DNA from 3 places in the Arthrobacter sp. M71 S08 genome. Region 3 is predicted to be linked to each of the others. Evidence: riboswitches for the same ligand, from Rfam matches in the RefSeq annotation. Region 3 holds a riboswitch; each other region holds the start of a gene.

Region 1 (3,813 bases), on a different contig from region 3:
TACGGAGCCTCTGGTGGGGCGCATGAGTCCAAGCAACAGCCGGAGGGTGGTGGACTTCCCGGCGCCATTGGGCCCGAGGAACCCGTGGACTTCACCCGCACGGACTCGCAGGTCGAGTCCCGTCAGCGCAAAGACTGAGCCGAACTTCTTGACGAGGCGCGAAGCCTTGATCACGTGTTCCGGTTCCATGGCAGGGCATTACCTCCCGTGCGTCGCTCTGAGGAAGACAGCCTATCCCGGTGTGCAGCGGCACCGGCAGGGCGAGAAACCGTCCTTCTACTTGGTCCTCCCGGACACTTGCCTCGACATTAAACACCACTGGGGAGGACCTTTTCAGGTCCTCCCCAGTGAGAAAGGCTAGCCGAAGACTAGACGCGCACGAAGAACGCGCCGGCGAGGTCGCTCAGCGGGTGCTGCATGGTGAGGTTTGCACCATTCATGCCGCTGCTGATGACCTGGCCACCGCCAGCGTAGACAGCCACGTGGCCACCGGTGATGACCAGGTCACCCGGGGCCGGCGTGCTTACCTGAGCGCCGTAGGCAGCGAACTGCATGGGGCCGAGGTCGCCGACGGGCTTGCCGGCTGCAGCCATTGCGATCTCAACGAGGCGGGTGCAGTCCTGAACAGCGCCGCCGGCGAGCTGTGCCCGGGCCGAAGCGAGGATCGAGGCGCCTGCGCCGCTTGAAGAACCGTCAGCCACGGTGATCTTGGAGGACGCTGTGGTGATGTTCATGGTGCTGGTCTCTGCCGGTGCCGGAGCTGCCTGAACCTGCGGTGCAGGTGCAGGTGCGGGAGCCGGTGCCGGAGCGGCAGCAGCCGGTGCAGGTGCGGGTGCGGGAGCCGGTGCCGGAGCCGGAGCAGCTGCAGCAGGAGCCGGAGCGGCTGCAGCGCTGCCGGACAAGCTGATGACCTGGCCCGGGTAGATGATTGATTCCCAGCCGAGACCATTCGCAGCGAAGATGGCGTCGAGGCTGACACCGTAGTTGCCGGCGATGGAGCCGAGGGTGTCTCCGGCCTGAACGGTGTGGGTCGGAGCGTTTACAGCAGGTGCCGGAGCAGCAGGAGCCTCGACGACGGGGGCCGGGGCAACGGGCGCCGCTGGTGCCTGGACGCTGACCTCAGCGGCCGGGGCGGTGGCGGAAGTGGTGGTGGTTCCCGCGCTGGCCGGAAGGGCGGCTCCGAACATGATGCCGGAGGCTGCTACAACTACAGCTGCAGGGCGGCCAACGGTGCCAGCGTGCGAGCTGACTGCCTTGGACACGATCTGCATGGTGCTGGGCGGAGTTGCACGGTGGCGCGCGATATGACGGTTTTTGGACACGGAAATAGCCTCTCCCAACGCCTGCGGAGTTAGCTGTCGGATTCGGATGGGAGCCACCCGGACGGCCGGCATTACAGCCGGTGCGTCTTCACCCCTAGGACTTCACAGAAGTCCGCTAATCTGGTTCCCCCGCTCCTGCCGCAGTGTGTAGCGAACGGACCTTCCGGCGGCGGCAGGATTAGGCAATCCACCAGAAGGAAGCCGGGCTTTTGAGCCCGGCGTATCCACAACGTTACATACCTATCGTTGAATTGTCACGTTTCGGTCACGGAGAGGCTGGTCACACGTACTGCAGCGCATCGGATCAGATCTTGTACTCCATGTTCGGGTCTTTCGGAGTGTCGTTATCGCCGCCGCGATGCATCGCTGACTGCGCCTTCTTCAGAGCCTGCTCAGCCTGCGCCTGAACCTCGGGCGCCTTGGCCTTCACCGTCTCGGATGCCTGGGAAACCTTGCCCTGAACCTTAGGGCTGTTCCAGAGCTCGTTTGCCTTGACCTTGATCTGCTCGTAGCTGGCACGACCTGCCCGGGCGCCCAGAACGTAGCCTGCCGCCATGCCTGCTGCAAAAACCAACTTGTTCTTCATCGCGTTACTCCTGACGTGTCGGATGCTGAAACATCGAATCTAATCAGCATACTTACTTTTGTCACGTCAGGGGATACTTACCACCGTCCGTTGCGCGGCCGCGGCTGGCATCGGGGGCAGGTGTACGAGGAGCGGTTCATGAACGTGTCCCGCCGGATGCGCGAGTCCAGACCGTCCGCCGAGCATCGCCGGCAAGGTTCACGTTGCCGGCCGTAGGCGTTGAGTGAACGTTCGAAGTAACCAGAGGCGCCGTTGACGTTGACGTACAGGGAATCAAAGCTCGTGCCTCCTGCCTCGAGCGCGCGAGTCATCACGTCGCGGCAGGACGCAAGCAGTCGGGCAGCTTCCGCCCGGCGGAGAGTGTCGGTGGGGCGCGCATAGTGCAGCCTGGCAGCCCACAGTGACTCGTCGGCATAGATGTTGCCGACTCCCGAGACCAGAGTCTGGTCGAGCAGTGCACGCTTCAACCCCGTGCGCCGAGCCCGCAGCTTCCGGTAGAACTCGTCGAAGGAGAACGCCGGGTCCAGCGGGTCCCGGGCGATATGAGCCGCCTCGAGCGGCACGAGTGGTGAGGGATGCTCCCCCAGCCCACCGGGAAGCCCGTCCGGTGTGGACATCATGCTTGTGACGAAGAGTCCCCCGAAGATTCGCTGATCAACGAAACGGAGCTCCGCCGGCAGCGGTTCGCGTCCGTAAGCCGTGGAGAGCCGCAGCCGTACCTTCAGGTGTTTCTCGTCGGGCTGGCTATGGTCCTCGACCAGAAGCTGTCCGCTCATCCCAAGGTGCGCCATCAGCGCTACCGGTTCCCTGCCCGCCGGGAGTCCGGCCGGAGTCGGCGGGGACGACGATGCAGGGCCACTGCCGTCGTCGTCATCAGTAGCGAGCGGTAGCCAGAGAAACTTCCCGCGTCGCACCGCATCGGTGACGCGAGCCCCGACAAGATTACCCCTGAAGTCTTCAGCGCCGAGGGCGTGACGGCGGATCGAGCGGGGGTCAAGAACGTCAACCGCCTCGATGCGGCGCCCGCTGACCCAGCGTGCGAGGCCCCGGCGCACAACCTCCACCTCAGGAAGTTCAGGCATCACGAGCTCCCGGGATCACGTGGACTGACGTGCCGCCGTGTCAGTCTGCGCATCGATATTACCTAGCTGCAGCAGCTTCCAGGAGGCTGCTGCAGCCTCCTGCTCGGCTTCCTTTTTGGAGCGGCCGGAACCGGAACCGTAGCTGGTTCCGCCGATCACAAGCACGGCTTCAAACCTGCGGTCGTGGTCGGGGCCGAATCCGGTGACCTTGTAGTCGATCACGCCCATACGCTGCGCGGCGGCGATTTCCTGGATGCTGGTCTTCCAATCGGTTCCAGCACCGAGCGCGGCAGCGTCCTGCAGAACCGGACCGATAATGCGCATGACCAGACGCCGCGCCGTTTCCATGCCGTTGCTGAGGTAGGTGGCGCCGATGATGGCTTCCATGGTGTCAGCGAGGATGGACGACTTGTTCCACCCGTTGGTGAGCTTCTCGCCCTGCCCCAGCAGGATGTGTTGTCCCAGGTCGAGACCACGGGCAATCTCGGCGAGGGCACGCGTACTGACGACGGCGGAGCGTCTCTTGGCGAGCTCGCCCTCGGAAAGATCCGGATTGTCCCGGTACAGGGCGTCCGTGACCGAAAGGCCAAGGACGGCGTCGCCAAGGAACTCAAGGCGTTCGTTGGTGGGGATGCCGCCCTGCTCATACGCATAAGACCGATGCGTCAGGGCAAGACGAAGCGTCTCGGCGTCAATACTGACACCGAGACGCTTCAAAAGATCTTCAGAACTTTCCACGCAGGCGACGCTTTCGCGATCGTTGCCGGCAGCACCGTGAAGCGGTGCCGTCAGCATTTAGACGTCGGCTACCTTGCGGCCCTTG
Region 2 (3,813 bases), on a different contig from region 3:
TCATCACCGATCTGAACCGTACGGCGGGCACCACCGTCGCGATCGTCCTGCATGACCTGAACCTCGCTGCGCGGTACGCGGACCACCTCATCGCCATGAAGGGTGGCCGCATCGTCGCCGAGGGCTCACCGTCGAAGGTGGTTACTGCGGAGACGGTCGCCGATGTCTTCGGTCTTCAATCCCACGTCATCCCGGATCCCGTTTCAGGCACGCCGATGGTAGTGCCGATCGGGCGGCATCACGCCGCTCCCCGCAACGTAAGCGCAAAGACCACACGGGAGGGCATCCCGGGTTTTTTAGCGAACCCGCAGGACGGGCTACCCGCACCGGCAATGGAGGCAGCATCGTGACAGAAGGCAGCACAACGCATCGGGTCCCAAGGACGAGATCGAAGTCAAGGCAAGATGCAGGACAAATTACAACCCCGCGAGCGGCCGGGCGTGCGGGCGCGCTGTCTGCCGTGTCCGCGATCCGCGCGTTCAACGTCGTGGTCAGCCGCGTGGAGCCGGTCAGCCCGAATTTCCGGCGCATTACGTTCGGCGGCGCGTGCCTTTCCGACTTCGGCGTCCAGGGTTCCACCCTGGATCTCCGCATCAAGGTGATGATCCCGCCGGCCGGCGGCGAGTGCGCCGACCTCGGCGCTCTCATGGACGGCGCGGGCAGCGGGTGGTACCAGCAATGGCTTTCCCTCGAGCCCGCCGAACGCGGGCACATGCGTACCTACACGGTCCGCGAATCACGCTGCGACCTGGAAGTTCCCGAGCTCGATGTCGACTTCGTGATGCACTTCGACGCGGACGGGAAGGGCGGCCCCGCCTCGCAGTGGGCCGCATCGGCCGAGCCGGGCGACCGCGTCTGGCTGATCGGGCCGAACATCCATGCCGCAACCTGCTCCACCGCCGGCGCGTACGGCGGCATCGAGTGGCGTCCGGGACTGGCCCAGAACGTTCTGCTCGCGGGCGATGAGACTGCCGTTCCGGCGATCAGCGCCATCCTCGAATCCCTCCCGGAACACATCAGCGGCCATGCATTCCTGGAGGTCCCGGATGCATCGGACTGCCAGGACATCCGGACCCGGTCCGGCGTCGGGATCAGCTGGCTGGTGCGCGGCGGCCGTCCGCACGGCGAACTGCTCGATGCGGCAGTCCGGCAGGCGGTCAGGGTCCCTGGTTGGGTATCCCTGGCGGCGCCCTTCCGCGTGAGCCTGGGCTCGGACACACCCTCAGGACAGGCGCTTGCCGCGGCAGCCTGTGCGGGAGGTCCTGAACGGGCAGCCGGGCCCGAGCCGGAAGATATCGACATCGACAAGAACATCCTCTGGGAGACGCCCCAGTTGCTGGATCCCGCGGCCCTTGATGGCTCGCTGAACCCGGACAAGCCCTCGGGTGCGCTGCCCTTCTACGCCTGGATTGCCGGGGAAGCCGCGGTGGTCCGGGGATTACGCCGTTACCTGGTGCGGGACGTCGGCATAGACCGCAAGCAGGTCGCCTTCATGGGGTACTGGCGCCGGGGTAAAGCCGAACTCGCATAACACGCAGCCATACGATCCTTGGGATTGGCGCATAACGAAATTGTAACTTTCGGCCGGATGCCGTAGCGTTGAATCAGGTCATCCGTATCATCGTGGCCGCCGGACTGTACGCCTAGCCCTGTCACCTGTCCGGTTCCCGTTCATTTCGAAGACAGGGGCGGAGAACCCAATCCTGGGCAGTCGGTCTGCTGCCTTTGGGGTGAAGCCTGCACAGTCCTTGACCCGCCCTGGCGCGGCTATCGAGGTAAGGCCGAGTGACTCTTGCTCGAACCCGACAGCTAACTTCGCCGGCGTCAAGAGAGGCAATCCCTTGTCCCAGCAAGATTCCGTGGGCACCCCTGTGCCTGTTTTGTCCGGTCACCGTTCATCCCCATCAACCGCCGAAAGCCTGACCCGCAGGGACGCGCGCCTTCATGAACGCTCCCAGCGTCGCGTCCGCGTATTCCTTTGCGCTGGTGGAGCCTTGGCTGCGTCAGCGTTTGCATTGACGCTGGCAGGGCCGCCGGCGCTCACCGAAGCAGGGCTGATGAGGGTGAGCGAGACGCAGAGCGTCACTGCGCCTGAGGATGTCGCGGTGGATTTCAGCCGCGAACCGGTTGCACCGTCGTCCGCAAGTGACGTACCGGCTGAGGAGAGCAAAGTTTCGACGCTGTCCGCGGGCGAAATCACTGTCGCGAACGCCGAAGCGCCCAAGAAGCCGGTAGAAAAGCCTGCCGAGGAGCCATCGCTCGGTGCACCGGTGAGCGAAGTTTCGGTGGCTTCCCCTTACGGCAACCGGGTCAACCCGATGACCGGGTACGGCGAGGAAATGCACACAGGTACGGACTTCGCCGGCGCCTGCGGCACGCCGGTACTCGCCGCCGACTCAGGCACCGTGACCGAGTCCGGGTGGCACCCCTATGGCGGGGGCCAGCGCATTGTGATCGACCACGGCGGGGGACTGCAGACCACCTACAACCACCTCGCCTCATTGGGCGTCACCGTTGGTGAGAAAATTGACCGCGCAGACGCTATCGGCGCAGTTGGCACTACTGGCAACTCCACCGGCTGCCATCTGCATTTCGAAGTGCTCGTCGATGGGAAGACAGTCGACCCGAGCGGCCGCCTCTAGCGCCTACGGCACGGGGTTCGTGAGGATCGCCGGGTCCTTCTTGCCGTACGGCATCCGCAGCTTCAGCGAATTCGGCTCAACCCGGAAGGACATGTGAGTGCCCTTGCCGAGGGGGTCGCCGTCGAGCTCGATCTCCAGCGGAGTGTCAGACTCCACCTCAGCGGCCTTGCATTGGTAATACTCCACCGATGGGTCCTTGCCCTTGCCCCGCGCCAGGAGCTTGCCGACGACAGCGAACCACCCGAGCTTGCCGCGCGGCGCGATGGTCATGATGTCCAGCAGTCCGTCGTTGAGCTTGGCGCCCGGGAAGATCTCCAGGCCGCCCATTATCTTTCCGCAGTTGCCGCCCATGACGCTGCGCAGGCGGCGGGTGACCCGCTTGCCGCCGTCGATCGAAATATGAACCTTGGAGGGCTTGCCCGGGAGGTTCCGGATGCCGGCGTCGACGTATGCAAGCCAGCCCACCTTGTCCTTGAGGTCGTCGCGCGTGTCAGCCATCACCGAAGCGTCGAAGCCAAGCCCGGCCATCACCAGGAAAACATGCGCGTCCTGCGCCCGGTCCACGTTCACATGCACCACGTCGATGAACCGTTCGGTGCCACCGAGCGCCGCTTCGACGGCTCCCCGGGGGTCATCGACGTCGATATCGAGGTTCCGCGCGAGCAGGTTGCCTGTGCCCAGCGGCAGCAGGCCGAGTGCCGTCGTCGTGCCTGCCAGTTCCTCCGCCACGCACCGTACGGTGCCGTCACCGCCTGCCGCGATGACGACGTCGACCCCTTCCCTGAGAGCCTCCTGCGCCTGGCCGTGCCCCGGATCGTCCTCGGTGGTCTCGAGGAAGAGGGGTTCCTGCCACCCCTTCTCGAGGCTCAGCTCCGTGACGATTGCGCGGATATCCTCGTCGGTTGGCTTGACCGGGTTGAGGATCAGGGCTGCGCGCTTTGTCCGCGATTCCGACTGCGTTTCGGCCCGCGTTTCAGTCTCGGTGTCCGGCAAGGAAGCCATGCGTATTCTCCTGACGAGAGTGGTTGTAATCGAGCTTAGCGTCTGCCCTCGCCGGGTGTGCGGAGAGTTTTACGGGACTATGCTGGGTGGGCAAAACCAGAAGGAGGAGCCATGACACAGGACCAGTCCAGCGCAGGCGAGGGCAACGGGCCGGAAGAGGACACCGAGG
Region 3 (3,813 bases):
CAGTGGCCGTTGTTTCCACTGCTACTGCGGGCTCGATTACGGCAGGTTCTGCCTCGTCGACCGGTGCAACAGCGGGAGCGACCTCAATAGTTTCGGCCTGCGGCTGAACTACAGGGGCAACCACTACAGGAGCGGCGACGGCCTTGACGGCGGTCTTGTTGAAGGAGATCTTTGCATCGGCCGGTGCCTGGATCGGCGCCGTGGCAGGCTGAACCTCAAGGGTGGTGGTGACGGTGTTGCGCTCCGCAGGCAATTCGACCGCGTTTGCGGCAACGCCGCTGGTAAGAACCAGACCGGATGCCGCGGCGATGACGGCTGCCTGGCGACCTACGCCGCCGGCGTTGCCACCGACGGCGCGCGCAATGGTGGAGAGAGAGGCTGATCGCTGCACTTCGGCGCGGTGGCGCGCGATGGCACGGATGTTCGGGGTCATATGTGTGAGCTCCAGGTTTTCTGGTTCTTAGCTAACGCGGACGAAGCTGTAGCCAGAGAGATCGGACAGGCTGTGAAGACCGGTGTTCATACCGTTCAGGCCACCGCTGATGACCTGACCGTTGCCTACGTAAATGGCAACGTGACCACCGGAGACCACGAGGTCGCCGGGAGCGGGAGTGGGGACGACTGATCCGAAAGCGAAGAAGTCGCTCGGAGCGATGTCGCCGACGGACTTGCCGATTGAGCGGAGGGCCTTCTCGACCATAGCGGTGCAATCCTGTGCGACACCGATCTGGGAGTAGGCCGAGCCGACCAGTGCTGCTCCGACTCCGCTGGCGCTGGGCGCCTTGACCGGAACGGGAGCCTCAACTGCGGCGGGCTCCACCTTCGCCGGGGCCGGGGCTGCTGCTGCGACCTGGACGGCCGGCGTCACGACCTCGACGACGGTTTCGACGGTCGAGGCCGGGGCGGGGGCCGCCTCGACAACTTCAGCCTGCGCTGCGACGGGAGCGTCCTCAACGGCCTCGACAACCGGAGCAGCTACAGCCTCGACAGCCGCACGCTCGAAGGTGACAGTCGCATCAGCAGAAGCGCTGACTGCGGTGGGCTGAACGGCGACTGTGCTGAGCGTCTTGACGGCCTGCGCCGAGCGCTGGGCGTCGGATGCGCCGTGGGCCGGAAGTCCGGCCGTGAGGACCAGGCCGGAAGCTGCCACAATGACCGCTGCCTGGCGTCCTACGGAACCGGCGTTCGAAGATACAGCCTTCGAGATTGCTGCGAGCGAGTTTGTATGAGCCGGCACCGCACGGTGGCGGCCCAGCGCAGAGCTGTTTGACACGTTAAATTGCCTCTCCCTACGCCTGCGAGGTGAGCTGTCGGATTCGGATGGGAGTCACCCGGCCGCGGATCGTCTCAAATCCTGCGACTTAACCCCAAGGACTTCTGGAAAGAAGCCCGCAATTGGTTCCCCCGCCCCTGCCATGCGATTTACGAACGGACCTCGCGCAGTGGCAGAGCTAGGCGATCTGCGCGAGAGTGCCGAACCCCCTGCGATTCGGCACGAGTTGAACGCTACCTCAGAATTTAAGGTATGTCACATTCCGATCACGGAACGGTGTGTTCTCGATTACGACGGCGTTGAAACCGTTCAAAGCCAACCCAACGGGTCGACGTTCTTGCCGTCGACAAGGACCTCAAAATGCAGGTGGCACCCCGTCGAAGCGCCGGTGGATCCCACCCTCGCGATAGCTTCACCCCGGTCAACTACCTGACCCACTGTCACGTCCATCGCGGACAGGTGGTTGTAGGTGGTCTCCAGGCCGTTGGCGTGCTTCACAACAATGCGATTGCCGCCACCGTAGGCGTGCCACCCTGCGAAAGTCACGGTGCCGGCCGCTGCGGCCTTGACGGCCGTTCCGCAGGCTTCACTCATGTCCTGCCCCGTGTGGAGCTCACCGGCGCCGGTGATGGGGCTGATTCGGGAACCAAAGGGCGAGCTCATCACTCCGCCGTCCAGTGGCGCCGAGAGGGAACCCTGGGATTCTGCGGTCACGATGTCATTACCCGAAGCCGAGACCATCTCGGCCAGTTTCGCGTCGGGATCGAACTTGCCGTTCAGAGCAGCCCGGTCAAACGAGACGTCCGCACCTGCGGCAGCCTGGACTGGCTGTGGCTCGTCCTGCTCCGCTGGAGCAGCAACAGTCAGCGCGTCGGAAGGCGAGACTGCTGCGGTTGTGGGCAGCGCGACGGTGAGGACCATTCCGGATGCAGCGGCGGCAATGGCAACCTTCTGGCTGAGCCCCGCCAGGGAAACATCCCGGCGTGCGGTGACCGCGCGTCGTCGTCGTTCAATCCGTTGCGGGTCTCGGGGACGGAGGCTAACAGTGGACTGGGCCCCAGGCGCGGATTGTGCAGGCGCCACGGAGCCATTGCGGGCTTCCCTCCGGGACATCGGCGCAGCCGCGCACGCACCAACCGGCGCCGTCGGGGTCGCGCACTCCCGGACAACTGAAGTGGCCGGCACAGCGACGTGAGCGGCTGTGAGGTGGGCGATTCGCTCGGCCCGGTGGCGCCTGTGGGCGTCACGCGGCCGCGCTTCAACGACCGGGGTGCCGGCACGGCGACGCCCCGAAGCAGTGTTTGACAAGGAGACCCTTTCTCATTTCCGCCTGCGAAGTTAGCTGTCGGGTTCGAGTATGAGAAAACTCGGTTCGAATACCTCCGATAAGGCAGCATCCGGAACTTCACCCCAAGGTCATGGCGGGCCATGACCGGTGGTGGGTCCTCCGCCCCTGTCATCTGTTCAACACTGCGTTCGCTGACAGGGTTAGGCATGCGAACCAGGTAACGCTGGAGTATCAGCGCCAGATATCAACTATAGATCGACGAGGCCGACCGTAATCATTTCGTAACCAAACTGTGGATAACCTTAGGCAATCCAGAGCTTCCCGCCTTTGGTTAAGACTGGGGATGAACGGCCACAAAAACGTGTGAAGCGACTTCCGGCGGCAGTTCCAGTGCGCCCTCTACACCGGGCACCCGAACAGACACGTAGTCACCCACCGCCTGAAGGGTCATGGACGCTCCGGGACGCAGGCCACCCTCATCCAGCTGCGTGAGCAGTTCGGGATCCACCTGGATAGGTTCAGCCAGGCGGATAAGAGTCACAGCGGAGCCGGCGGTGTTCGTCTCCAGAGCTTCGCTGAGAGTGCACACACCGAGGGTCAAGGTTTCGGAGGGCGTTCCGCCGATCGCTTCGAGGCCGGGAATGGGATTGCCGTAGGGCGACTGTGTCGGCTTCCCAAGCAATTCGTAGAGGCGCCGCTCGACCCGCTCACTCATGACGTGTTCCCACCGGCAGGCCTCATCGTGGACATAGGCCCAGTCAAGACCGATCACATCGGAGAGCAGGCGTTCAGCCAGCCGGTGCTTGCGCATCACCTCGGTGGCCCGTCGACGTCCGAGTTCGGTCAGTTCAAGGTGACGGTCACCGGTCACCACAACCAGCCCGTCACGTTCCATTCGGCCCACCGTCTGGGACACCGTGGGGCCGGAGTGACGAAGACGCTCTGCGATCCGCGCACGCAGGGCCACGATGTTTTCTTCCTCGAGCTCAAGGATGGTCCGCAGGTACATCTCGGTGGTGTCGATGAGGTCCGTCATGCGGGGTTCAGCTCCTTGGCACTGGTGCGGATTGAGCGTTGATGCAGCGGCTGCCTGCAGTCCCTGGAAGGTGGGCCGCCGTCGTCATCCCTACGCCCCACAAGGTTAACCCATTTAGTTGGCCGGTTTGACGGCTGTCCCGTTGCCGCCGAACCCAGCGGTCATAATGCGTCCCCGACGGAAACACTGGGGCAGAATGGTCTGCGACCCCACAAC

Evidence for each region. A riboswitch is a leader RNA that binds a small molecule or an ion and turns the genes downstream of it on or off. The one in region 3 is predicted to bind cyclic di-AMP.
Region 1: another riboswitch for cyclic di-AMP. It lies ahead of AC5RTB_RS15365 (LysM peptidoglycan-binding domain-containing protein); the one in region 3 lies ahead of AC5RTB_RS00240 (M23 family metallopeptidase).
Region 2: another riboswitch for cyclic di-AMP. It lies ahead of AC5RTB_RS04600 (M23 family metallopeptidase); the one in region 3 lies ahead of AC5RTB_RS00240 (M23 family metallopeptidase).

Annotation. Positions count from the first base shown of each region.
Region 1 is NZ_JBNHEY010000009.1:69,989-73,801, forward strand. It holds gene AC5RTB_RS15360 (ABC transporter ATP-binding protein) at 1-189, opposite strand, end outside; gene AC5RTB_RS15365 (LysM peptidoglycan-binding domain-containing protein) at 369-1,322, opposite strand; cyclic di-AMP (ydaO/yuaA leader) riboswitch at 1,327-1,485, opposite strand; gene AC5RTB_RS15370 (YtxH domain-containing protein) at 1,627-1,908, opposite strand; gene mutM (bifunctional DNA-formamidopyrimidine glycosylase/DNA-(apurinic or apyrimidinic site) lyase) at 1,986-2,990, opposite strand; gene rnc (ribonuclease III) at 3,006-3,728, opposite strand; gene rpmF (50S ribosomal protein L32) at 3,786-3,813, opposite strand, start outside.
Region 2 is NZ_JBNHEY010000002.1:156,692-160,504, forward strand. It holds gene AC5RTB_RS04590 (ABC transporter ATP-binding protein) at 1-350, shown strand, start outside; gene AC5RTB_RS04595 (siderophore-interacting protein) at 461-1,531, shown strand; cyclic di-AMP (ydaO/yuaA leader) riboswitch at 1,659-1,838, shown strand; gene AC5RTB_RS04600 (M23 family metallopeptidase) at 1,995-2,642, shown strand; gene AC5RTB_RS04605 (diacylglycerol/lipid kinase family protein) at 2,646-3,644, opposite strand; gene AC5RTB_RS04610 (hypothetical protein) at 3,756-3,813, shown strand, end outside.
Region 3 is NZ_JBNHEY010000001.1:40,968-44,780, reverse strand. It holds gene AC5RTB_RS00250 (NlpC/P60 family protein) at 1-433, opposite strand, end outside; gene AC5RTB_RS00245 (NlpC/P60 family protein) at 461-1,273, opposite strand; cyclic di-AMP (ydaO/yuaA leader) riboswitch at 1,279-1,430, opposite strand; gene AC5RTB_RS00240 (M23 family metallopeptidase) at 1,583-2,581, opposite strand; cyclic di-AMP (ydaO/yuaA leader) riboswitch at 2,586-2,773, opposite strand; gene AC5RTB_RS00235 (iron-dependent transcriptional repressor DtxR) at 2,893-3,597, opposite strand.